4 regions of the Pseudomonas sp. S2_H01 genome follow, and region 2 is predicted to be linked to each of the others. Evidence: riboswitches for the same ligand, from Rfam matches in the RefSeq annotation. Region 2 holds a riboswitch; each other region holds the start of a gene.
What was found. Region 2 has a riboswitch for cobalamin ahead of cobO (cob(I)yrinic acid a,c-diamide adenosyltransferase). Riboswitches for the same ligand answer to the same signal wherever they lie in the genome.
Positions count from the first base shown of each region.

Region 1: linked by a shared signal. The riboswitch ahead of AB4N84_RS27275 (CbtB domain-containing protein) and the one ahead of cobO (cob(I)yrinic acid a,c-diamide adenosyltransferase) in region 2 are both predicted to bind cobalamin.
Region 3: linked by a shared signal. The riboswitch ahead of AB4N84_RS26595 (ABC transporter substrate-binding protein) and the one ahead of cobO (cob(I)yrinic acid a,c-diamide adenosyltransferase) in region 2 are both predicted to bind cobalamin.
Region 4: linked by a shared signal. The riboswitch ahead of cobW (cobalamin biosynthesis protein CobW) and the one ahead of cobO (cob(I)yrinic acid a,c-diamide adenosyltransferase) in region 2 are both predicted to bind cobalamin.

Region 1 covers NZ_CP162756.1:6,111,404-6,117,308, reverse strand. Annotated here, with positions in the region: gene AB4N84_RS27305 (fatty acid cis/trans isomerase) at 1-125, shown strand, start outside; gene AB4N84_RS27300 (acyltransferase family protein) at 395-1,414, shown strand; gene nfuA (Fe-S biogenesis protein NfuA) at 1,526-2,119, shown strand; gene cobM (precorrin-4 C(11)-methyltransferase) at 2,214-2,960, opposite strand; gene AB4N84_RS27285 (cobalamin biosynthesis protein) at 3,117-3,530, opposite strand; gene AB4N84_RS27280 (CbtA family protein) at 3,527-4,246, opposite strand; gene AB4N84_RS27275 (CbtB domain-containing protein) at 4,258-4,443, opposite strand; cobalamin riboswitch at 4,542-4,764, opposite strand; gene AB4N84_RS27270 (NAD(P)/FAD-dependent oxidoreductase) at 4,976-5,905, shown strand, end outside.
Region 2 covers NZ_CP162756.1:4,035,472-4,041,376, reverse strand. Annotated here, with positions in the region: gene cbiB (adenosylcobinamide-phosphate synthase CbiB) at 1-860, opposite strand, end outside; gene bluB (5,6-dimethylbenzimidazole synthase) at 857-1,507, opposite strand; gene AB4N84_RS18120 (cobyrinate a,c-diamide synthase) at 1,715-3,016, opposite strand; gene cobO (cob(I)yrinic acid a,c-diamide adenosyltransferase) at 3,013-3,624, opposite strand; cobalamin riboswitch at 3,737-3,954, opposite strand; gene AB4N84_RS18110 (PQQ-dependent sugar dehydrogenase) at 4,106-5,452, shown strand; gene AB4N84_RS18105 (C40 family peptidase) at 5,670-5,905, opposite strand, start outside.
Region 3 covers NZ_CP162756.1:5,959,787-5,965,691, reverse strand. Annotated here, with positions in the region: gene AB4N84_RS26610 (UvrD-helicase domain-containing protein) at 1-1,518, shown strand, start outside; partial or broken gene AB4N84_RS26605 (ABC transporter ATP-binding protein) at 1,596-2,309, opposite strand; gene AB4N84_RS26600 (FecCD family ABC transporter permease) at 2,414-3,436, opposite strand; gene AB4N84_RS26595 (ABC transporter substrate-binding protein) at 3,442-4,455, opposite strand; cobalamin riboswitch at 4,598-4,795, opposite strand; gene AB4N84_RS26590 (aspartate/glutamate racemase family protein) at 4,848-5,576, opposite strand; gene AB4N84_RS26585 (NCS1 family nucleobase:cation symporter-1) at 5,600-5,905, opposite strand, start outside.
Region 4 covers NZ_CP162756.1:6,101,748-6,107,652, forward strand. Annotated here, with positions in the region: gene cobN (cobaltochelatase subunit CobN) at 1-730, opposite strand, end outside; gene cobW (cobalamin biosynthesis protein CobW) at 734-1,813, opposite strand; cobalamin riboswitch at 1,948-2,163, opposite strand; gene AB4N84_RS27240 (IclR family transcriptional regulator) at 2,754-3,593, opposite strand; gene AB4N84_RS27245 (aldehyde dehydrogenase) at 3,688-5,211, opposite strand; gene AB4N84_RS27250 (ABC transporter ATP-binding protein) at 5,253-5,905, opposite strand, start outside.

The DNA of each region.
Region 1 (5,905 bases), 2.1 Mb from region 2:
GTTGGGGCGTGCGTCGCAGTAATCCGTTGTTCTGGACGTATTTCCATGACCTGGATCACTACATTCAAGAGACCGAGCCGGCCGAGGCGGGTGTGCTCGATATGAACCGGTATGAAAACCTCTGATGATCTCTGCAGGAGTGACTTTGCTCGCGAGGGTGTCCGCAAAAAAATTGCTGACTGAGAGACCGCCATCGCGAGCACGCTCACGCCTACAGGTTCGGGGTATAACGGGAAAAGCCTTATAAAACATGGCCTGCAGCCATTATGCAGCCGGTCAGCCCCGCCGAACCTTTTTGCAAATCTTGAAGTCGGACCCTGTGAGTCGTCCTGCAAGCGCGGCCTTTTTGGAGGTCCTGATCGTGGGTCAAACCCGACGAAGCAAGAGGTTAGCGATGTTGATTTCGGTTCAAGCCCTGCGGGCACTCGCCGCGTGGGCCGTTGTGTGTCACCACTTCATGCAGATTTTTTTCGACTTTCATCCCAGCGGCCCCATCGGCCGGTTTTTTACTGAAAAGGGTGCTGTAGGGGTCGACATCTTCTTCGTCATCAGCGGTCTGGTGATCTACCTGTCGACGGTGGACAAGGACATACCCGCCAGCCGGTTCATGCTCAACCGCATTATCCGCATCGTCCCCGCCTATTGGCTCTACACCCTCGTGATGGGGCTGCTGGTGGTCGTCGCGCATCCTTTGTTGCCGCATCAGGTCGTGGACTGGCAGAGTTTCATTCTTTCGCTGATGTTCATCCCGTCTGAAAACCCCGGTGGTTATGGTCTGTACCCGACATTGAACGTGGGTTGGACGCTGAACTACGAAATGCTGTTCTACGTCCTGTTTTCGATGGTGTTCCTGTTCCAGCAGCGCTTACGCCCGTTGATCGTCGCCGCCGCGTTGTTCGCGGTGACCGATGTGCTCGGGCGTTCAGGGCTGATCAGTCGTTTCTATGCCAACGATATCGTTTATGAATTTTTGCTCGGCATCGGTATTGGGGTCATCTACCGCCGCGGCTGGATCACCGAGCGACTGTGGCTGCCGTTGCTGGCCATCGGTTGCGCGTTGCTGACAATCAAGCAGCTCCCCCCGGACCTGCGCATCATCAACTGGGGACTGCCCAGCGCAGTAATCGTGGTGGCGTGTATTTCGCTGGAACCTTACATGCGCGGCAGTCGCCTGCTCAAAACCATGGGTGACTGCTCCTATTCGGTGTACCTGCTGCATGTGCTGGTGTTGTACGGCGGCTGGCTGACCACTCAGCGGTATGGGGTCAATCCGTACGTGGCATTCGCCGTGTGCGTCCCGGTGATCGCGCTTGGCGCGTGGCTGAGCTACGAGTGGATCGAGAAAGGATTGTATCGCCGGATGAAAGGGTGGCTGGACGGCCCAAGGGAAGCTAAGGAGGTGGCCGTTCCCTGACAGCGCGGGCGCGATGACGGGGGTCGTCGAAATTACCTGAGCGAAATACTAGGACTTTGTCAGTTGCCGTGGAATGGCGTAAACTCCGCCTCACGTCTGCGAGGAATTTTCATGACCGCTATTACTATTACCGATGCCGCCCACGATTACCTGGCCGATCTGCTGGAAAAGCAGAACACCCCCGGCATCGGCATCCGCGTGTTTATTACCCAGCCTGGCACCCAATACGCTGAAACCTGCATTGCTTATTGCAAGCCAGGCGAAGAAAAGCCTGAAGACAAAGCCATTGGCCTCAAAAGCTTTACGGCCTGGATTGATTCGTTCAGCGAAGCGTTTCTGGATGACGCAGTGGTCGACTATGCCACTGACCGCATGGGTGGCCAGCTGACCATCAAGGCGCCGAACGCCAAAGTGCCGATGGTCAATGCCGACAGCCCGATCAACGAGCGCATCAACTACTACCTGCAGACCGAGATCAACCCGGGTCTGGCGAGCCACGGTGGTCAGGTTACTCTGATCGATGTGGTCGAGGAAGACGAGGCCAACATCGCCGTGTTGCAGTTCGGGGGTGGTTGCCAAGGTTGCGGTCAGGCTGACGTGACGCTCAAGGAAGGCATCGAGCGTACGCTGCTGGAGCGCATTCCTGAGCTGTCCGGCGTGCGTGACGTGACTGACCACACTCAGAAAGAAAACGCCTACTACTGAGTGATTTCTACTGCACACAAAGCCCCGACTGGTTCGGGGCTTTTTGTTTGGCGCACAGTTTCTGTAGGCGTGTCGTGTCAGTTATGCGCGCGTTTTAAGACCTGAACACATGCGCACGCCCGGCCCGATACAGCGATGACTCGCTGAACACGTCATTTCCCAGCACCCGCCCCACCAGAATCAACGCCGTGCGCCTGAAACCCTTTTCCTGCACCTTGTGTTCGATATCAGAAAGCGTCCCGACCACCCAATCCTGATCCGGCCAGCTGGCGCGATGAACGACTGCAATCGGGCAATCCAAGCCGTAGTGCGGTGTCAACTCCGCGACGATCTTTGCGAGATTGTTGACCCCCAGATGAATCGCCATCGTTGCCTTGTGCCGCGCGAGGTCGCCCAACGCCTCGCCTTCCGGCATCGCGGTCTTGTCGCCGTACCGGGTCAGAATCACGCTTTGAGAAATGTCAGGCAGCGTCAGTTCGGTGCCCAGCAGGGCGGCACACGCCGCCGTGGCGGTGACGCCGGGGATGATTTCGAAGGGGATGCCCAACTCGCGCAGGCAACGAATCTGCTCGCCAATGGCGCCATACAGGCTCGGGTCGCCGGAGTGCACACGCGCCACGTCCTGGCCGTTTGCATGAGCAGATTTCATCAGGGTGATGATCTGTTCCAGGTGTAACGCTGCACTGTTTGTCACCTGAACCGCCTGATGGCCTTCCAGAACGGCCTCCGGGACCAGCGATCCGGCATAGATGATCACCGGACAGGTGCGGATCAGACGCTGGCCTTTGACGGTGATCAGGTCCGGATCGCCGGGGCCTGCGCCGATGAAGAAAACGGTCATGGGGTCTCCAGATTACTCACTCTTGTACTTCTGCACTCGGGGCAGGCACGATTTCTATGGGAGCGAATTCATTCGCGAAAAATCGTCCAGGCGCCTGCACATTCGGCGCCTGAAATTCCGATTCGCGAATGAATTCGCTCCCACAGGGAAATGGCATTACAACGTGGAAGCCAATGCGAAGGTTGCTTGAGAACTGTTGCATCGCTCGATCAGCAACGTGACAGGCGAGCCGCTTAATCGCGACGCCATCGCCAGTGCCGAACTCTCTGCCACGCCATAACAACCCGTGTGGTCGAAAGCGATCTGTGAGCGGTGACTCAGGTGCGGCTCGAAAACCGCAAGCTCATCCGCGCTGAAAAAACCGATCGGCAACTGGAGCTGTTCCGCCAGCGCCAGCAGCCCGGCCTCGGTCGATTTGCTGTCAATGGAGGCAAGGGCGGTGACATCGCTCAATGTCAGCGCGTGTTCCCGCAGGCAGACGTCAATCAGCCCCAGCAGTGCCGACGCGGGGCAACCGCGCTGGCAGCCCAGGCCGATCACCCGAATCGGCCGGTTGCCGGGTTCACTCATAGCGCGTGGTTCAGTCCTGCGTGATCCGCTTGCGCTTCGCCACGGCGAAACAGCCAGGCGCTGATCAGGCCCATCGCAATCCAGAAGGCGGCGTTGGTCAGCAACGAGGCGATCTTGAATTGTGCTTCCAGTGCCTGCGGCGCCAAGGCTGAATGAACGTCTGGCTGGGGTGCGCCAACCACGTGTGGAATCACCAGGATCACGGCCCCCAGCACTTTCAACAGCCCGTGACGGGCGAAGACGATCAGCGCCAGACCGACTGCCGTCGAGGCGGCAGTGCTCGCCCACCACATTTGACGCTGAGTCAGGTCGGCGGCCGCTGTGCCCGGCAGCTCAGGCGGCAAGCCCAGGGTTGGCGCCAGGACGAACACGGCAAAACCGGCCAGCCCCCAAAGTGCGCCTTGGCGCGTGGCAGTCGGCGTGCGCAAGGTGTAGAGCGCGGCCAGCATCAGCGCGAAACCCACGGCGACCACCAGGTTCCCGCCGGTGGTGGACAGCACGCGCTGCCAGCCATCTTCGGGCTCCCAGGCCTCTTCGTCGTGGACATGAGCAGCCATGGCACCTTCAGCATGCGCGTGCTGTTCGGCGGCCGGGGCTTTCTCATAAGTTTCGGCTTCGTGGATCAAGGGGGCGACCCAGAAGCTTTGCAGCAGGGTCAGCAGCAGGGCGGCGAGCAGTCCCGTGAAACCGGCTGTTTGAGCGATTCGCTTGAACATGGCGACAGGTCTCAATGGCAAGGGAAGGCGGCGCTGTGACGGGTATCGTGCGCAGCGTTGTGCACGGCGTCGATATGCGAGAAACCGGCGAAGTACACCAGGCACGCGCCAAGGATCATCGCGCAGATGGCGGCGGTCAGGCGTTGGGTCTGAGTCGTGATGTGGCTGGATGTCTGGCGGGTGGTGCTGATCGACATGGCGCTTCCCTCTGAAATGTCAGCGGACGGGAAGGCGCAAGGCACACGGCGGACGAGCGTCGGCCGTGAACTCAACAGCGCCCGCCCACCGCGGGTTCGTTATGTGTCGTTGTCGGGCCGGTCTCCGGGCTTGCGAGGGACACGTGCAACTGCCACATGCCTTCAAGAATCGCCTTCCCATATCGCTACCGACACAGTGGATCTGACTCTTCACTCGCTTACCGTTGCGGGGGCAGCGCCGGACTTGCACACACCCTGAGGTCTGCGCGCACCGGTTTCCCGTTTCACCCTGTGAAGGGCACCCGTAACAAGGCGTGTAGGAGACCACGGTGCCGGGCCTCAGTCAATCGGAGTGGCGTGAGGGTAAAGAGCCCATCGCTGCCCTTCAACGATGATCTATCGAATATCGATAGATCGAAGAGGCTTTAACGACGCATTTGCCGCAGAAACGACCGTCACAGCGAAAGGCACTTGTGCGCTTGAAGATATCGAATATAAATAGCCCTATATCGATTATCGATACAGGTGAATCTTGAAAGCATCAGCCGATCTCTTCAGTTGCCTTTGGCAGGTTCAGTCAGCCCTGCCGGCGTTTGTCTCCAGGCTCCCGGCCCGTGCGCGTTGCGTGGTGATCGGTGCGGGGTATACCGGCCTGTCCACCGCGCTTGAACTGTCTGCGAGTAACGGCGACGTGGTGGTGCTGGATGCCCTGAGCATCGGTGACGGTGCTTCGGGCCGTAACGGCGGGCAGGTGATTCCCGGACTCAAGCTGAACCCCGAGGAGCTGGAGCAGCGGTTTGGGCCGTCGAAGGGCGCCGCGCTTACTGATTTGGTAGGGGGTGCGGCCCAGCATGTGTTCGACCTGATCAAGCGTTTGGACATTGAGTGCGGCGCGCGTCAGGACGGCTGGGTCCAGGCGGCCCATCACGAGGCCGCGCTGGACAACTTGTTGAACCGCGCCGTTCAGTGGCAGTCGCGCGGCGGCGATGTGCAGGTACTCGACCGGGCCCAGACCACGCAGCTGCTCGGCACGTCTATTTATAAAGGCGCGCTGCTGGACCGACGGGCGGGGCAGTTGCAGCCTTATCAGTATGTGCAGGGGCTGGCCGCAGCAGCCAGATCGCGCGGGGTGAAGATCTTCGAACATTGCGCGGCGTTGCAGTTGCGACGTAGCGAAGGCGGCTGGACCGTCATCACGGCTAACGGAGAGATCCGCGCAGAACAGGTGGTCATCGCGACCAATGCCTACTCATCACCGTTGCTGCGTGCGTTGCCGCACACCTACGTGACGTTGTGGAGCCTGCAAGCTGCCACGGCGCCGTTGTCTGCTGCGTTGCTCGAACAGATTCTGCCGGGGGGGTTGCCCGTTTCCGATACGTTCCGTGTGCTGCGCTACTTTCGAAGGACCGACGACGGCCGCTTCGTGCTTGGCACCCGCGGCGCCTTTCGCGACGAGTTGAAC
Region 2 (5,905 bases):
ACGCCGCGCTGCACCAGTTGCCAACCACGATCAATGGACGTCGCATCGGCGGGTACGCCTTCGCCCAATTGCGGACGCTGATGCAGTTCACCGTGATAGATCGCTGCACCGCCCAGCTCCACACCCAATGCACCGGCCCCCGCCGCCATCACGGGACCGGCGTTCGGGCTGTCCCATTTCGGGGCCTGGGTGCGCCAGCAGCGCAAGGCGAGCCGGGTCTTGCCCAATAACGCGTAGGTCAACGCCACCAATCGCGCAGGAATGTAGTTAAGCAGATCGTCGATCCTGGCCGAGGCCCAGCCGAAACGCTCGAAGCGCTCGCTGCGATAACCCCACATCGCGTCCAGCGTGTTGCTCAGGCGATAGAGCACGACGCCCGGCGCGCCGAGGACCGCAAACCAGAAGATGGCTGCGAATACCGCGTCGCTGCCGTTCTCCAGCACCGACTCGGTGGCGGCACGGGCGACTTCGGTGGCGTCCAGTTCAGCGGTTTGGCGACTGACCAGATAACCCACACGACGGCGGGCTTCTTCCAGATCGTCACCACGCAACGCCTGAGCCACCGGCTCGACATGCTCGCCCAGACTGCGCAGGCCGAGCGCGCAATACAGCGCCGCCACCTCCACCAGCCAGCCGATGTAGGGCAGCCAGCTGAAAAAGGTGATCACCACCGTCAGCGGAACGACGGCGATGAACCAGGCCGTCACGCCATGGCTGCGCCAGCCGCGACCGCCTGCGTTGAAACGTTGCTCGATGCGCTCGGCATAACGCCCGAACGCCACCAGCGGGTGGTTTCGTTTTGGCTCACCGAGCAGCGCATCCAGCGCAACCCCGGCGACGCTCAACAACGCCACACTCATGGACTCACTCCCCATTTGTTCTCGTAAACCAGATCCTGCAGCGGACGCGGCTGCGCCCAGCCTTCCAATACCAGCATCGGCGCCGGATAGAATTCCTTGACCGGCCCCAGGCACAGAATCGCCAAGGGTTTTGAACCGGTTGGCATCTCCAGCAATTGCCCGAGGGAAACCGGGTCGAACAGCGACACCCAGCCCATCCCCAGACCTTCGGCCCGGGCCGCCAGCCACAGGTTCTGGATCGCACAAGACAACGACGCCATGTCCATTTCCGGCAACGTGCGCCGACCGAAAATGTGTTTCTCGCGGTCATCCATCAACGCAGCGACCAGCACCTCGGCGCAATCGTTGATGCCTTCGACCTTGAGCCTCATGAAGTCGTCAGACCGCTCGCCCAAGGCTTCGGCTGTACGCACCCGCTCCTCTTCGACCTGCGCCTGAATCCGGGAGCGCAGTTGACGGTCGGTGATGCGGATGAATCGCCACGGCTGCATCAACCCGACACTGGGGGCGTGATGGGCGGCTTCGAGCAGACGCGCCAGCAACTCGGGCGCCACCGAGCCACCACTGAAATGACGCATGTCCCGACGCTCGGCGATGGCCCGGTAAACGGTCGCGCGCTCGTCGTCGCTGAAGGCGTGGTCAGTCATGGCGGCAATCTCGGCCAGTTGGCCCACCGCGGAAATCTGATCTGGGTGAGTAACCTGTGGGAGCGAATTCATTCGCGAGAAGTCGGTACAGCCGACACAGAGCCGTAGGCTGTAACACCGCATCGCGAATGAATTCGCTCCCACAGGGCCCAGCGTTCCTACAACCAGACCGCATAAGGGTGGCGATGGAAAATGTCAGAGCGCTATTCATGGCCGTAAGAGCGCCGCCATCGCCTGGGGATTCGACGGGAAATAAAAGTGCACGTACGAAGCCGTCATTCGGCCCTCTCGATACACTGCCTCGGCGCCGCGACCGCCGTTGGGGCTGACGCCACGGGCAATCGGGGTCAGTTCGGTGCTGGTCAGCGAGTGGTGATAGGTGTGCCCACGCAGCGTGCCTTCCGGCAGTTCCACCGCTTGCAACGCCAAGGCCGCCAGACGTTTCTGCATCACCGCCTCGCCGTCGAGCAAACCCACCAGTTTCGCCCGTTGGCCATCGACATCGGTCAGCGCATTCAGCAGGTACAGCATGCCGCCACACTCGGCGAGCAACGGTTTGCCTGCGGCGTGATGGGCACGGATCGCGTCGAGCATCGGGACGTTCTGCCCCAGCGCCACATGGTGCAATTCGGGGTATCCGCCGGGGAGATACAGGCTGTGAGCGTCAGGGATCTGCGTGTCCCGAATCGGCGAAAAGAACGACAGTTCAGCCCCCATCGCACGCAGCACATCAAGGCTGGCGCCGTAGGTGAACGCGAAGGCTTCGTCATGGGCAATGGCGATGCGCACGCCCGCCAGCAAGGGCTCGGCCTGCACGAAATCAGGCGCCGAGAACGTCACGGCAGGCGGCAGCGTCGCATCACAGGTGCTGGCCAGCGCATCGGCGGCAGCGTCCAGACGCACGTCCAGATCGTTCAGCTCACTGGCCTGCACCAACCCCAAATGGCGGCTTGGCAGTTCGATGCCGGTTTCCCGCGACAGTGCGCCATACCAGCGCAAGCCTTCGGTCAGGCTGCCTTCGAGCAGTTGTGCGTGACGCACTGTCCCGACCCGATTGGCCAGCACACCGGCGAACGGCAAATCCGGTTGATAACGCGCCAACCCCAGCGCCAGCGCGCCGAAAGTTTGCGCCATGGCCGTGCCATCGATCACGCCCAGCACCGGCACGCCGAAGTGCCTGGCCAGGTCAGCGCTGGACGGGGTGCCGTCAAACAGCCCCATGACCCCTTCGATGAGAATCAGGTCAGCGTCGGCGGCCGCTTCCCACAGCAGACGACGGCTCTCGTCTTCGCCGACCATCCACATGTCCAGTTGGTACACCGGGTTGCCGCTGGCGCGCTCGAGAATCATCGGGTCCAGAAAATCCGGTCCGCATTTGAAGACACGAACCTTACGACCCTGATTGCGATGCAGCCGCGCCAGTGCCGCGGTGACCGTGGTTTTGCCCTGACCGGACGCAGGCGCGGCGATCAACACCGCCGGGCATTGCCGAGGCTGACGCTCACTCACAATTCGATGCCCTTCTGCGCCTTGATACCGGCCTGGAACGCATGCTTCACCACGCCGATGTCGGACACGGTGTCGGAAAGGTCGATCAACTCCTGCTTGGCGCCACGGCCAGTGATCACCACATGCTGCATGGGCGGGCGCGCTTGCAGGTCGCTGAGGACCTGCTCCAGGTCGAGGTAACCGTGCTTGAGGGCAATGTTCAGTTCGTCGAGGACCACCAGACCGATGCTCGGGTCCTTGAGCATCTGCCGGGTGACGACCCAGGCGGCTTCGGCGGCGGCGATGTCGCGCTGGCGATCCTGCGTTTCCCAGGTAAAACCCTCGCCCATCACGTGATAACGCACTTGCTCGGGAAAGCGGCGGAAGAACAGTTCTTCGCCCGTGGCATTGCGACCTTTGATGAACTGCACCACGCCGCACTGCATGCCGTGGCCCATCGCCCGCGCCAGCATGCCGAAGGCGGAACTGCTTTTGCCCTTGCCGTTGCCGGTCAACACCAACAGCAGGCCACATTCATTCGGGGCGCTGGCAATGCGCTCGTCCATCACCGCCTTTTTGCGCAGCATGCGCGCCAGGTGGCGTTCGTCACGTTCGGGGGATTCGCTCATCTCAGCTCTCCGCTTGAGGGCAAGTGTGGCAAACGGAGGGCACAGGCAAAGACTGACAGCAGGCGCCGGGCGCTAAACGCCCGAGCCTGCGCAGAGCATCGCCCTCCGTGATGCTGTTTGAATGGATCAGGCCGGTCTCCGGACTCATGAGTTGAAACACAAGCCACGCGCCTTCCCATGTTCCATGAACACAGTGGCATCGTGCGTGACCTTACTCATTTACCGTTGCGGAGGCAGCGCCGGGATTGAGCGTGAAATGCGCGCACCGGCTTCCCTGTTTCACCCTGTTGAACGACCGTGGTCGCGGGCACCTGAAACAATCGGCGAAGGTTAGAGGGTTGACTCCAGAGCGTCAATCAAAGCGGCACGCCATGCAGCAATTGAGTGAGCGGTTGAACCCACCGCTCAGCCACGTCTCTATTCCTATACATGCCTATGCATGACTGCCAGATGCCTCACTGCGAGCAAGCGGAGATCGATCATGTTCAAACTCAGACCCCAGATGGTGGTTTTACTGTTGGTCGCCGCAGGGCTCGCCGCATGCGGCGAGTCGTCAAGGTTGCAGGTTTCGGACGGCACCGGCCCTTCGCCCAAGCTCCCCGAACCGAACAAGACCCTGATCCCTACCGTGAACATCGCCCCGGCCGTTGGCTGGCCGGCGGGCGCCAAACCGGTCGCGGCACCCGGCACACAGGTCGCGGCGTTCGCGGAGAACCTCGATCACCCTCGCTGGCTGTATGTGTTGCCCAATGGCGACGTGCTGGTGGCGGAAACCAACGCCCCGCCCAAGCCTGACGACGGCAAGGGCATTCGCGGCTGGGTCATGAAGAAAGTCATGGGGCGGGCCGGCGCAGGCGTTCCGAGCGCCAACCGCATCACCCTGCTGCGCGACAAGGACCACGACGGCGTTGCCGAAACCCGCACCGTGTTCATCGATCACCTCAATTCGCCGTTTGGCATGACCCTGGTCGGCAACAACTTCTATGTCGCCGACACTGACCGCCTGTTGCGCTTCAACTACGAACCGGGCGAGACGTCGATCAAGGGCGAACCGCTGAAAGTCACGGATTTGCCGGGCGGCACGATCAACCACCACTGGACCAAGAACGTCATCGCCAGCAAGGACGGCAGCAAGTTGTACGTGACCGTGGGCTCAAACAGCAATGTCGGCGAAAACGGGCTCGACGCGGAAGAAGGCCGCGCGGCGATCTGGGAAGTCGACGCCGCGACCGGCAACCACCGCATCTTTGCCTCGGGCCTGCGCAATCCCAACGGCATGGATTGGGACCCGAGCACCGGCAAGTTATGGACCGCCGTCAACGAGCGGGACGAGATCGGCAGCGATCTGGTGCCTGACTACGTGACCTCTGTTCAAGACGGTGCATTCTATGGCTGGCCCTTCAGTTATTACGGCCAGCACGTGGACATTCGGGTGTCTCCGCAGAATCCGGAGCTGGTGCAGAAGGCCATTGCGCCTGACTTCGCGGTGGGTCCCCACACCGCTTCGCTGGGCCTGGCATTCGCGGATGGCAAGTCGTTACCGGCCCCCTTCAACGAAGGATTATTCGTCGGCCAGCACGGCTCGTGGAACCGCAAACCTCACAGTGGCTACAAAGTGCTGTTCGTGCCGTTCAAGGATGGCAAGCCGAGCGGGACGCCGGTTGATCTGTTGACCGGCTTCCTCGACGCCAATGAAAACGCACAAGGGCGCCCGGTGGGCGTGGTCAATGACAACAAGGGCGGGGTGTTAGTGGCCGACGACGTCGGCAACAAAATCTGGCGCGTGACGTCGGCGCGGACGGTGCAGGCGTCGAACTCAGCGCCATGAGCGGGCAGCGGGTCGGTGCAGCTCATTCCTGGTGGAGGAGCGCCACCCCGGTCGCCCCTACATTTGCTGAAGATTGAAATCCAGGATCGTTCCAACGCTCTGCGTGGGAATGCCTGCCAAGACGCTCCGCGTCCACGTTGACGCAGAGCGTCAGCCCCTGCGTTACCACGCGGAGCGTGGGAACGATCACGCCTGACTCATCGACAAAACCTGAGGTCTACTGCCGGGCCAGATTCGACGGCGTAATCACGCGCTTGGCATTCAGCCAGGCTTTCTGCCAATACGGCTTGTCCAGGCTGTCGAGCTTGACAGTGCCACCCGTGGCCGGCGCATGCACGAAACGCCCTTCCCCCACATAGATCCCGGCATGACTGACATTGGACCCGCCACCGGTGGCGAAGAACACCAGATCCCCGGTCTGCAGCTGGCTGCGATCGATGTCAGGGCCGCGCA
Region 3 (5,905 bases), 1.9 Mb from region 2:
GTCATCGAGGACCTGTGGATTCGCGCAGGCGCCTGGCCGATTCAGGGCGTCGAGCCCATGCGTCAGACGGTCGAGGTCAGCGGGCTGACATTCCACGTCCATGGCTATGCCGCCGAGCTGGACGCCTGGATCGTGCTCGGTTTCGACCCGAGTGAAGACCAGCACCTACGCCGCCCGGACGCCAAGCTGCCGGTCTGGGCCGAGTGGGTGATCAAGCGCACGTTGTTCCAGGCGTTCTGCCGCAAGCCGGTGATCTGGCTTGAGCACTACGAGGCGTCCCGCGGCATGATGCAGTCACTGTCGGGGGCGGCGGTGGCCGGGCCCGGCTTCGATTACAAGGTCAAAGGTGAACTGAGCGCCGCGCCGTTGCTGGACTGCTTCGTGGCTGCCGCCGGTTTCATCGAAAACCTGGGGCTTGATGTCCCTGACGCCGTGTCGCAGATGAGTTTTTCGGATCAGGACCCGGACCGCTTTTTCTTTGAAGCCCTGAGCCTGTTCTGGAAGGCGTTCGAGGACCATCTGCTGGAGCAAACCCCACCTGTCATGACCTACAACCGGATGTTCTCGCTGTTTGGCGAACATTCGCCGGAGAACCTCAAGCTGGTCAGCGACGAGGGCCTGCGCCCGCTGTCGCACTTGATGATCGATGAGTTCCAGGACGTCTCGCCGCAGATCGTCTCGTGGATCCGCGCCAGTCTTCGAGAGATTCGCGGCCGTGGCCCTGCGTTGCATGTCGGCCGAGGTGCGCAGCGCTCTTCGCTGTTGTGCGTGGGAGACGACTGGCAGTCGATTTACGGCTGGCGTGGCAGCTCGCCGAAATTCTTCATGGAGTTTCCCAAGGAATTCCCGTCGCCGGGCACCACCAAGGTCATGCTCAGCGATAACTTCCGCAGCCATCAGCACATCATCGACGCGGCCGAGCACATCGTGCGCGCGGCACCGGCGATCAGCGGCAAGAAGGCCCGAGCCAGCGGGCCGGTGCAGGAATTGCTGCCAGTCAGCGTGTTCGATCGCGATGACGATCAACTGGTGGCCCGTTTGATCGAGCATTACAACGCCGGTGACTCGGTGTTGCTGCTGTACCGCAAGGGGAGTGAACGCAGCAAGTTACCGGAGGCGCTGCAAGCGGTGATGAATGCCGACTACGCGTTGCCGCCCGGCGAGCGGCGCCTTAAGCAACTGACGTATCACAGCTCCAAGGGTTTGCAGGCCGACGCGGTGTTCCTGCTCGGCGACTGCCAGCACCTGACCCAGTCTCCGTACAAGAATCAGGTCTATCAAATGGCGGGGCTGGGCAAGGAGGACGACCTTGAAGCCTTCGACAACGCGCAGAAGGATGAGGTGTTGCGCCTGGCGTATGTCGCGATCACGCGGGCCGTGCGTCATTGCTACTGGTTCATTGACGCGGCGGGCAATGACGATGCCGCGGTGCCCAAGGCCTCGTCGAGGATTGCCACAGACAAGGCGTTCTTTGAGGATCGACGAGGCGCCGTGCGCAGCGATGAGGCCGCCGTGTAGCCACGCGGTCTGTCGGCGGTGGCGGTCGTGAAGCCGCTGTCGCGCGGGCGGGCTGTTTGGCGGGGCTGCTTGGGAGGCTAAGCCGCGCCGTCTTGAACCGGACGCAGACGCAACAGCTTCGCGCCATCGAAAGGGTCGGTCAGCCAATGCCCTGCAACGCCGAACGTCGTGTGCAGGCGTTCCGGTGTCAGCACCTCAAAGGGCGAACCCAACGCCACCAGTTCTCCTGCATCGAGCACCGCCAGGCGGTCGCAGGCCAGCGCCTGATTGAGGTCATGAAGGGCGATGACGGTGGTGACAGGTAATTGATGAACCCGCCTGAGGATCGACAACTGCTGCTGGATATCCAGGTGATTGGTCGGCTCGTCCAGCAGCAGAATGTGCGGCCGCTGCGCCAGCGCCCGGGCAATATGCGCGCGTTGCCGTTCGCCTCCCGACAGCGAATGCCAAGCCCGCTGTTTCAAGTGCTGCAGGTTCACGTCGGCCATGGCTTGCTCGACGATCTGCCGATCGACGTCGCTCCACGGAGCGAGTGCCGACAGCCATGGCGTACGGCCCAGTTCCACCGCCTGCTGCAACGTCAGGTGGTCGCTGGTTTGCGCCTGCTGTTCAACCACCGCCAGGCACTGTGCGATGTCCCTTCGGCGCAGGGTCGACAGAGGTTTGCCCTGCATCAACACGTCGCCTTGGGTGGGCGTTTTCAGCCCGGCCAACAGCTTGAGCAGGGTCGACTTGCCCGATCCGTTGGGCCCCACGACGCCCAGGTTTTCACCCGGCTGAATCGTGAGGCTGACGTCCTTGAGCAATTGAGCCCCTTTTATGGCGTAGCTCAAGTTGACCGCGCTGAGCAGGGGCGTGCCCTCGCGGCTGGCCGTGAGAGCCGGATTGGACGCGTTCATTGGAGACGGTTTCCACGGATCAGAATAAGGGCGAACACCGGCGCGCCGACCAGTGCGGTGATCACGCCAATGGGCAGCACTTGTCCTTTGATCACCGTGCGGGACAGTGCGTCAGCGGCGATCATGAACAGTGCGCCGCTCAAGGCACTCAGCGGCAGCAGACGGCCATGGCGGACGCCCGTGACCATGCGCACGGCGTGGGGGACGACCAGCCCGACAAACCCGATCGAACCGACGATGGACACCATGACGGCGGTAATCAGTGCGGTGGTCGCGATAAGTGAGGCCTGCACCCGGCGCACGGGAATGCCGAGGGACGCCGCCGAGTCGGCGCCAAAGGTGAACGCGTCCAGTGAGCGGCGATGCCACAAGCAAACCACCAGGCCGAATAGCACAACGGGCACCGCCAGGCTCACCGACGACCAGCGCACGCCGCTGAGGTTGCCGAGCAGCCAGAACAGGATGCCGCGCGCCTGTTCGGCGTTGGCGGAGCGGGTGATCAGAAAGGACGTGAGGGCGTTGAACAACTGTGAGCCGGCAATGCCCGCCAGGATGATCTGTCCGGCCGCCGTCTGGCCGCGAGAGGCGCGGGCAAGCAAGGCCACCAGTGCAAAGGCGGCCATTGCGCCGGCGAAGGCACCGGTGGAGAGGGAAATCGCCCCGGCGCCCACACCGATGATTGCCACCAGGACAGCGCCGGTGGAGGCACCCGCCGATATGCCCAGCAGATAAGGGTCGGCCAGCGGATTGCGCAGCAGCGATTGCAGCACCACGCCGGAAATCGCCAGCCCTGCGCCACACGCCGCCGCGACGATGGCGCGGGTCAGGCGGTAGTTCCAGACGATACCTTCATCGATGGGGTCTACCAGGTAACCGGCTGCCCACAGCTTGTTTGCCAACACCTGAGCGATGACAGGCAGGCTGATCGACGTCTCGCCAATCGCGACGCCCGCCATGATCGCCAGGCACAGCACGGCGCTGACCCACAGGCCGTGGCCCAGCAATCGACCCACACGCATACGGTTCATGGCGCAGGAGTGGCGCTTTGAACGGCAGCGCCGAGTTGCTCGATGCCGTCGAACAGCCGCACACTGGATTCCATCGCGCTGGCGTCCATGATCACGATGCGATCGTGCTTCACCGCGTCCATGTTGCGCGTCACCGGATCGGATGTGAGAAACGCCAGTTTCTTCTCATGATCGTCGGCCGGGAAACGGCGACGATCCATCCGAGCGATCACCAGGATGGTCGGGTTGGCCTTGGCGATGGTTTCCCAGCCGACGGTGGGCCACTCTTCATCGGAATCAATGACATTGCGCATGCCCAGCGTGTCGAGCATGAAATTGGGAATGCCCTTGCGGCCCGCGACAAAAGGATCGGAGTTGAGGTCAGGGCTGGAGAACCAGAACACCGCCGAAACGTTGTGGCTGCCTTGGGTTTTCGCCTGTTCGACGGCCTTGGCCAGACGCGCCTGATAGCCCGTGATCAGCTGTTGGCCGCGATCCTGCACGTCGAAGATCATGGCCAGTTGAGCCAGGGTCTTGTACAGCGTCTCGACTTTAAAGGCCGCCAGGCGCGTGCCATCGGCGCCGACCCGATTGTTCTTGCCCTCACAGTCGGAAGGCAGGATGTAGGTCGGGATGTTCAGGTCGTGAAACTGTTGTCGGGTGCCGACCGCGCCTTGAGGGCCGACCATCCACTCGAACTGCACCGGGACGAAATCCGGGCGTTTGCCGGTCACGGACTCGAAGCTGGGCGTGTTGTCGGCCAAACGGGCAATGTGGTCGTTGGCGTCCTTGAATTGAGGCAGTACGTCGTTGAACCACAACGATGTGCCGATCACCTGTTGGCTGAGGCCCAAGGCGTAAAGCATTTCCGTTGCGGCCTGGCCAATGGTCACGGTTTTTTGCGGTGGCTGGGCGAACGTCAGCGGCACGCCGCAATTGTCGACCGTCAGCGGGTACTGCGTTGACGCGGCGAGGAGGGGGCTCGAGAGCATCAGACCGGTGAGCAACAACGAAAGGCGGCGCAGCGACATGAGCGGGATCTCCAGTAAACCTGATGGCCGAAAGGGCAGGTACTGGAAAGCACATCCCGGCTCGCCGCTGAAAAGACAGGGCAAGTGCAGATCACGCCAACGAAGGCGCGCACGGGTGTCCTTCCCGGACACCCCGCCGGTGAATGATTGACGCTTGCCGGCAGGTCTCCTGACTGGCGCGTCCTCGCCAGGCTTCAGCCTTCCCGGGCTGACCCAGTGGCATTCTTGAAGCAGGGCTCAGCGCCTACAGTTGCGGGGACAGTTCCATTTGAGCCTGACAGAGCAGGGCTCGTGGATTCCCTATTAATTCCGAGTGGAAACCGGCGGCGGGGATACTAAACGATTCGCTGGCGTGAGGCGAATGCACCGCCGATCTATCGCTCAACGACCCTTCAATCCTGCAGACGAAACGGCCAGCCAACGACTTTCTTCGGCCGCGGTGTGGCGTAAGTGCGGACTTTCGAGGTCTTGAGGCCCAGACGCACCAGCGATTCGGCCAGTGCCACGGCCGCCGTCACGCCGTCGACCACCGGAACGCCGGCGCGGTCGCGAATCATCTGGTCCAGGCCGGCCATCCCGCCGCAGCCCAGGCAGATCACTTCGGCTTTATCTCGCGTGACCGCTTCAACCGCCTGTTCGGCGATGGCTTCCAGGGCGCGGTCCGGCTTTTCCTCCAATTCCAGCACGCTCATGCCGCTGGCGCGTACCGAGGCGCAACGCTCGAAGACACCCGCCAGTTTCAACCGGTCTTCGATCAACGGCACCGCCCGATCCAGCGTGGTCACCACCGAGTACTTGTGGCCCAACAGCATCGCCAGGCTCGCAGCCGCCTCGGTGATGTCCACCACGGGCACTTCCAGCAGCTCCTGCAGGCCTTCGCGCCCGTGCTCGCCATAGCCGGCCTGAATCACCGCATCGTAGGGCTGGTCGTAGGACAGCACCCGGTCCATCACCGCGATGGCCGCCAGGTAGCTTTCGAAGTTGCCTTCCACCGACTCCGCACCGAAGCGCGGCGTCAGCCCGATGATTTCCGTTCCGGGCGAGGCAACGCTGCGGGCCTGCTCGGCGATGGTCTGAGTCATCGATTCGGTGGTGTTCACGTTGACGATCAAAATACGCATGGGTGGACGTCTCTCGCTTGCGATCAATGCTGGGTGTTTTGCACGGCAATGGCCTGGCCACTGACGTCTTTGAAGGTCTTGCGCCGGTCGGCCAGCAACAGGTACAGCGCTGCGCCAATGGCGGCGCCCATCAGCCAGGAGAACGGCGACACCGAATCAAAGGCCGGGACCAGCGCGGTAATCGTGGAAATGATTGCCGCCGGAATAAACGCCCAGACGGCACGCAGGTTGACCCCGCGTGAATAGTGGTAGGCGCCGGCCGGATCTTCGGTGTAGAGCTGCGGCACGTTAACGCGTCCTTTGCGCAGCAGCCAATAGTCGGCGGTGAT
Region 4 (5,905 bases), 2.1 Mb from region 2:
GCTCTTTCAGGCTGGCAACGGCGATGGGCAGCGGGTTCAAGCCTTGCGCCAACAACCGCTCGCAGAAGACATCAATGAAACCGGTGTTGGCCGCCTGCAGGTGCGAGCGGTAAAACAACACCGCCGCCACCGGGTGATCCGTACGCCAGTCGGCTTGCCAGTCAGCCACACCGGCCTGGGCCTTGGTCGGGTGATAAATCGCCGTGCGCGGCAACGTCTGTGGCTCATCCCACGCATAATCGCGCGCCAGCCACCGACTGGCGATGCACCGGAACAACGCCAGCGCATTCTGCTTGCCGCCCTGGCGCAAGTAATGCCAGAGCCGGTCCCGGTCTTCGGCGGGCTCAGTGCTCAGGTCGCTGAGCTCTGGATCAGGGCGATCGTCGCCGGGGACCAGAATCAGTTTCACACCCTTCGCCGCCAGTTCCACCAGTCGCTCGACGCCGTAACGCCAGTAACCGATGCCGCCGTGCAAGGAAATGAGAATGACCTTGGCATGACGCAGCACTTCATCGACGTAAAGGTCCACCGACGCATGGTTCTGCACCTGCATGGGGTTGGCCAGACGCAGGCTGGGGTAATCGTCCGGCAATTGCTGCGCGGTTTCCGCGAGCAACGCCAGATGGGAATCGCCGCTGCACAGAATCACCAGCTCGGCGGGGGTTTGCCCAAGGTCAGCGATGCTGTCGTCGGGGACAAAGCCACCGGGCTGGGTGCGCAGCAGGTGCATGGCTTAGCCTTTGATCTCGGCCGACGTGACGGCAGCGCGCAACTGGGCCTCAAGCACGTCCGCGTCGAGTGCCTGGCCAATCAGCACCAGATGGGTCAGACGCTCTTCGTCGGCCTTCCAGGCGCGGTCGAAGTGCTTGTCGAACCGGGTGCCGACGCCCTGCACCAACAAACGCATCGGTTTGCCGGGAATCGCGGCGAACCCTTTGACGCGCAGAATGCCGTGCTGAACGACCGCCTGGGTCAAGGCGTCGAGCAGCAGCGCTTCATCGGCTTGCGGCAGCGAGATGGAAATCGAATCGAACGCGTCATGGTCGTGATCGTCGTGGTCATCGCCCTCGTGATGATCGTGGTGCGTCTTGCGCCCGTCGATGTGCAGCTCGGACTCGGCGCCCAGACCCAACAGGACGCTGATGGGCAACTGGCCCTTGCTGGCTTCGATGACTTTCACGGCAGGCGGCAGTTCTTCGGCAACTTCAGCGCGCACCGCGGCCAATGCGTGAGCGTCGAGCATGTCGGCCTTGTTGAGAATGACCAGGTCGGCGCTCGCCAGTTGGTCGGCGAACAGCTCGTGCAACGGGGACTCGTGGTCCAGGTTCGGATCGAGTTTGCGCTGCGCATCGACCTGATCCGGAAATGCCGCGAACGTACCCGCAACGACGGCCGGGCTGTCGACCACGGTGATGACGGCGTCAACGGTGCAGGCGTTGCGGATCTCAGGCCACTGGAAGGCTTGAACCAGCGGTTTTGGCAGAGCAAGGCCGGAGGTTTCGATGAGGATATGGTCCAGATCACCACGGCGGGCAACCAGTTCCTGCATCACCGGGAAGAACTCTTCCTGGACGGTGCAGCACAGGCAGCCGTTGGCGAGTTCATAGACGCGACCGTTGGCTTCTTCTTCGGTGCAGCCGATGGTGCATTGCTTGAGGATTTCGCCGTCGATGCCCAGCTCGCCGAACTCGTTGACGATCACCGCGATACGGCGCCCTTCGGCGTTGTCGAGCATGTGACGCAACAGGGTGGTTTTGCCCGAACCGAGAAAACCGGTGACGATGGTGACAGGAAGTTTGGCCAGTGTTTTCATCGGATGCCCTATGGCGTAGCGGCGGGCAAGCAGGACGAGAACCGCGCAGCCGTCGAGGTCGACAGGCTCGCCATTCGATTCGCCACCGGATCACCCCGCCCGGTTGTAATGAGAATTCGCAGGGCCTTGCTCAAAGCAGGCCCGTCTTCGAGGCAGGTCTCCTGGCTCACGGCGGCGAAGTGGCTGACACGATCGTCAGGCCGCTCGCGTTCATCACGCCTTCCCGCTCGCGCAGTGGCTGTGCAATGAACATGACCGTTTACAGTTGCGGGGGCAGCTGCGGCATGTACCGCATTCCCTTCTTAGCGCCGGTGTCAGGAAACCCGAGCCGGCGAACCTCAAGTGCGCAAGGCTACGCAGTGGTCAGGCGAAGGTCAACGAGCAAACGGTGTACGTGGGGGCATTTTTCAGCCTGCACCCAAGTCCCGTTTTGCAGTGTTTGGACCATTGATGTCGAAGAGCAAAATCACCAGCAGAACAGAATCAGGGAGATCAGGGCGACGCGAGACCTGTAGGAGCGTGGTTTGTGTCTGGGCCGCATCCCGCGATCTGACGGGAACCGGCAGCCAACCCTGTGAATGCGTTCTGCCTGACACTGCCAAAGGAATTTAGTTTTGCTACTGCTTAGCAGCAGATCGTCGGACAAGCCGGACTCCTACGCCTTCGGCAGAATCAAGAGCACAGCGGACATCCATGAATCTAGTGATCGTTCCCACGCTCCGCGTGGTCACGCAGCGATCGACGCTCCGCGTCAACGGGCACGCTGGGTGTCCTGGTAGGCCTGAAATCTGTGGGAGTCAGCTTGCTGACGAATGCGGAGGATCATTCACCGTAGAGGTATCTGGCCCACCACCTTCCACGGAATGCCGCCCAGACCAATCGCGTTCTCACAGGTCATGCAGTTGCCGTAAATCCTGCGAACGGCAAATCCCGACAGCCATCAACGAAAACCACCCGCCCGCTGACTCCAACCCGCGCTGGAGATGGCATGCGCCGTGTGAATCAGCGAAGGACCAAAGGCTTTGCGCGCGTCCTGGAAACTCCAGCGGCTGGCCGGTACCGAGATGTTGATTGCACCCAACGGCGTGCCACCCGCATCGACAATCGGCGCTGCCAGGCTGATGTCTCCCAGAAAATACTCACCCTCAATGCTGCTGTAACCCTCTTCCCGGGCCTCGGCGATGGTGTCGAGTAAAGCGTCCAGATCGGTGATCGTGGCGTGCGTGTGCATCGGGCGCGGCATCGCGCGAAGCAAATCGGCGCAAGCCTGGGGGTCGAGTCGGGACAGGTACGCTCGCCCCGACGCAGTGCAATACATCGGCAGGCTCAGTCCCAACGGCATCGGAATCATCACCTGATTGTGGCTGGGGAAACGCGCGACGAAGACCATCTCGTGCCCGTCCGGCTCGGACAGGTTGCAGCTTTCGTGGCATTCCCGGTTGAGTTGATGCAGGTACGGCGAAGCCCGGTCGATCAGGCTGTCGGTCTGCAGGTAACCAAAGCCCAGCGACAAGGCGCGCGGCGTCAATTGATAGCGCTTGCTTTGCGGGTCCTTGCGCAGGTAACCCAAGGCCTCGAGCGTGAAAGCAAACCGCTGCGCCGCGCTTTTGGTGATGCCGGTGGCGGCGGCGATCTCGGGCAGATTCATGCTCGGGTTTCCGGCACGGAACGCCATGATCACTTCAAGACCGCGTGCCAGCGTGCTGGCGAACAATGGCGAGTCCTCGGGCGCGATTTTCTCGGCGGGCAGTTTTTCGTCAGGCATGGAATCTTGGCTCATGAGCGCTCGCGAATGATGGCGGTGTGATTGACTGACTGGCGCTCGCAGCGGGTACAGGCAAAAAAAAGCGACTGTACCCGACACGATACCTTCGTCAACCGCCCAGATGCACCCAGACCGATTTGGTCTGCGAATACTGGGTCAGCGCCTCCAGGCAACGGTCGCGGCCGTTACCCGACTGTTTAAAACCGCCCCAGGGTTGGGTCATGTCGCCGTGATCGAAGCAGTTGACCCAGACGATCCCGGCCTCCACGTCCCGGGCGAAGGTCAGCGCCTTGTCGATGTTCTGGGTCCAGACGGACGCCGCGAGGCCATAGATCGAGTCATTGGCAATCTCCAGCGCGTGCTCCAGGCCTTTGACCCGAATCGCTGCGGCCACAGGGCCGAACACTTCTTCACGGGCCAGGGTCATGTCAGGCGTAACATCGGCATACAGCGTCGGGCTGACGAAGGCGCCATGCTCCAGGCCCTGCGGCACACCGCCACCGAACACCAGCCGACCTCCTTCGGTATTGGCCTTGTCGATGTAGCCCAACACGCGCTTCTGCTGCTGGAACGAGACCATCGAGCCCATGCGCGTGCTCGGGTCAAACGGGTCTCCCGGCACGAAACGCCCTTGCGCCACCGACGTGAAGCGCTCGATGAAAGCGTCGTAAAGGCTGTCCTGCACCAGCAAGCGAGAGCCGGCGTTGCACACCTCGCCCTGATTGGCGTAAATGCCATTCACCGCATAGCTCACCGCGCGATCAAGATCGGCGACGTCGGCCAGAATGATCTGCGGGCTTTTGCCACCGCATTCGGTCGTCACGCGCTTCATGTTCGACTGACCGGCATAGACAAACATCTTCTTGCCAACGTCGACCGAACCGGTGAAGCCGATCTTGTCGACGTTCATGTGCAGCGCCAGCGCCTCCCCCGCGTCGGCGCCCAGCCCTTGAACCACGTTGAACACGCCTGGCGGTCCGCCCGCCTGCATGAACAGGTCGGCCAGCAGGACAGCGCTCGACGGCGACTGCTCGGCGGGCTTGAGCACCACCGAATTGCCCATTGACAGCGCCGGCGCAAGTTTCCAGGCGGCCATCAACAACGGATAGTTCCAGGGCACGATCAGCCCGACCACACCCAGCGGCTGACGCAGGATGTAATGCAGCGCCTCTGGCGTGGTGCTGGTGACCGCGCCTTCGATCTTATCAATGGTCTCGGCGAAGAACTGAAACGACAAGGCCGAATACGGCACATCCACTTCCAGCATGTCGGTGATCGGCTTGCCCATGTCCAGCACGTCGAGCATGGCGAAGGCTTCGGCCTGCGCTTCGATCAACTGCGCGAAACGGTAGAGCACGGCCATCCGGTCCCTGGGCGCAAGACGGGACCAACTGCCTGACTTGAACGCGCGCCGGGCGGACTTGACCGCCACATCGACGTCCTCCGCCCGGCTGCGCGGCGCCGTGCCGTGAACCTTGCCCGTGGCCGGATTGACCACCTCGAAGGTGTCGCCGCTCAAGGCTGCGCAGTGTTCGCCGTCGATGAAGTTGCTGATGCGGTAGTCGAACTGGCTCAAGCGCTGCTGCCAGTCGGCGGCGCTGCGTCGCGACAGTGTCTGGTAGATCGTGGTCATGAACACCCCCTGCAAGAACGAACGTTAAAAAGATCGCCGGCTCAAACCGGCGTGGCGGAAAATGCCCGGGCCACACCCGGCGCCACGCTCAGATAAATGCCATCGCCCGGACGCAATGCCTCGTTGTGCTGGGCATTGCCATCGCACGGCAGGTCGAGGGTCAGGGCATCGACACCCGGCACGCTGACCTGAATGCGCAATGAGCGCCCGTGAAACAGGGTTTGCACCACCGTGGCCTGGGTCATCGAGGCATCGCCCTGAGCCGGTCGTGCTTCCACGCGCACGTCTTCAGGCCGTAAGGAGACCGTGACCCGATCCCCGGAACGCAATGACTGATCGCTGCGCGCCAACATGTGCATTGCCCCGACCTTGACCCTGAACAAAGGGCTGTCGGTGCCTGTCACTTCGCCAGGCAGCAGATTGCTCGCGCCAATGAAGCCGGCGACGAAGGTCGTGGCAGGTTGATCGTAAAGCGCCGCAGGACCGGCCACCTGCTCGATACGGCCGTTGCGCATGACCGCGATGCGGTCGGAAATCGACAGCGCTTCGGTCTGGTCGTGGGTGACCATCACGAAGGTCGTGCCCAATTGCGATTGCAGGCGCTTGAGCTCGACTTGCATGTGCTGGCGCAGGTGCGCGTCGAGCGCGGACAGCGGTTCGTCCAGCAGCAACACCCGAGGTCGGCATACCAACG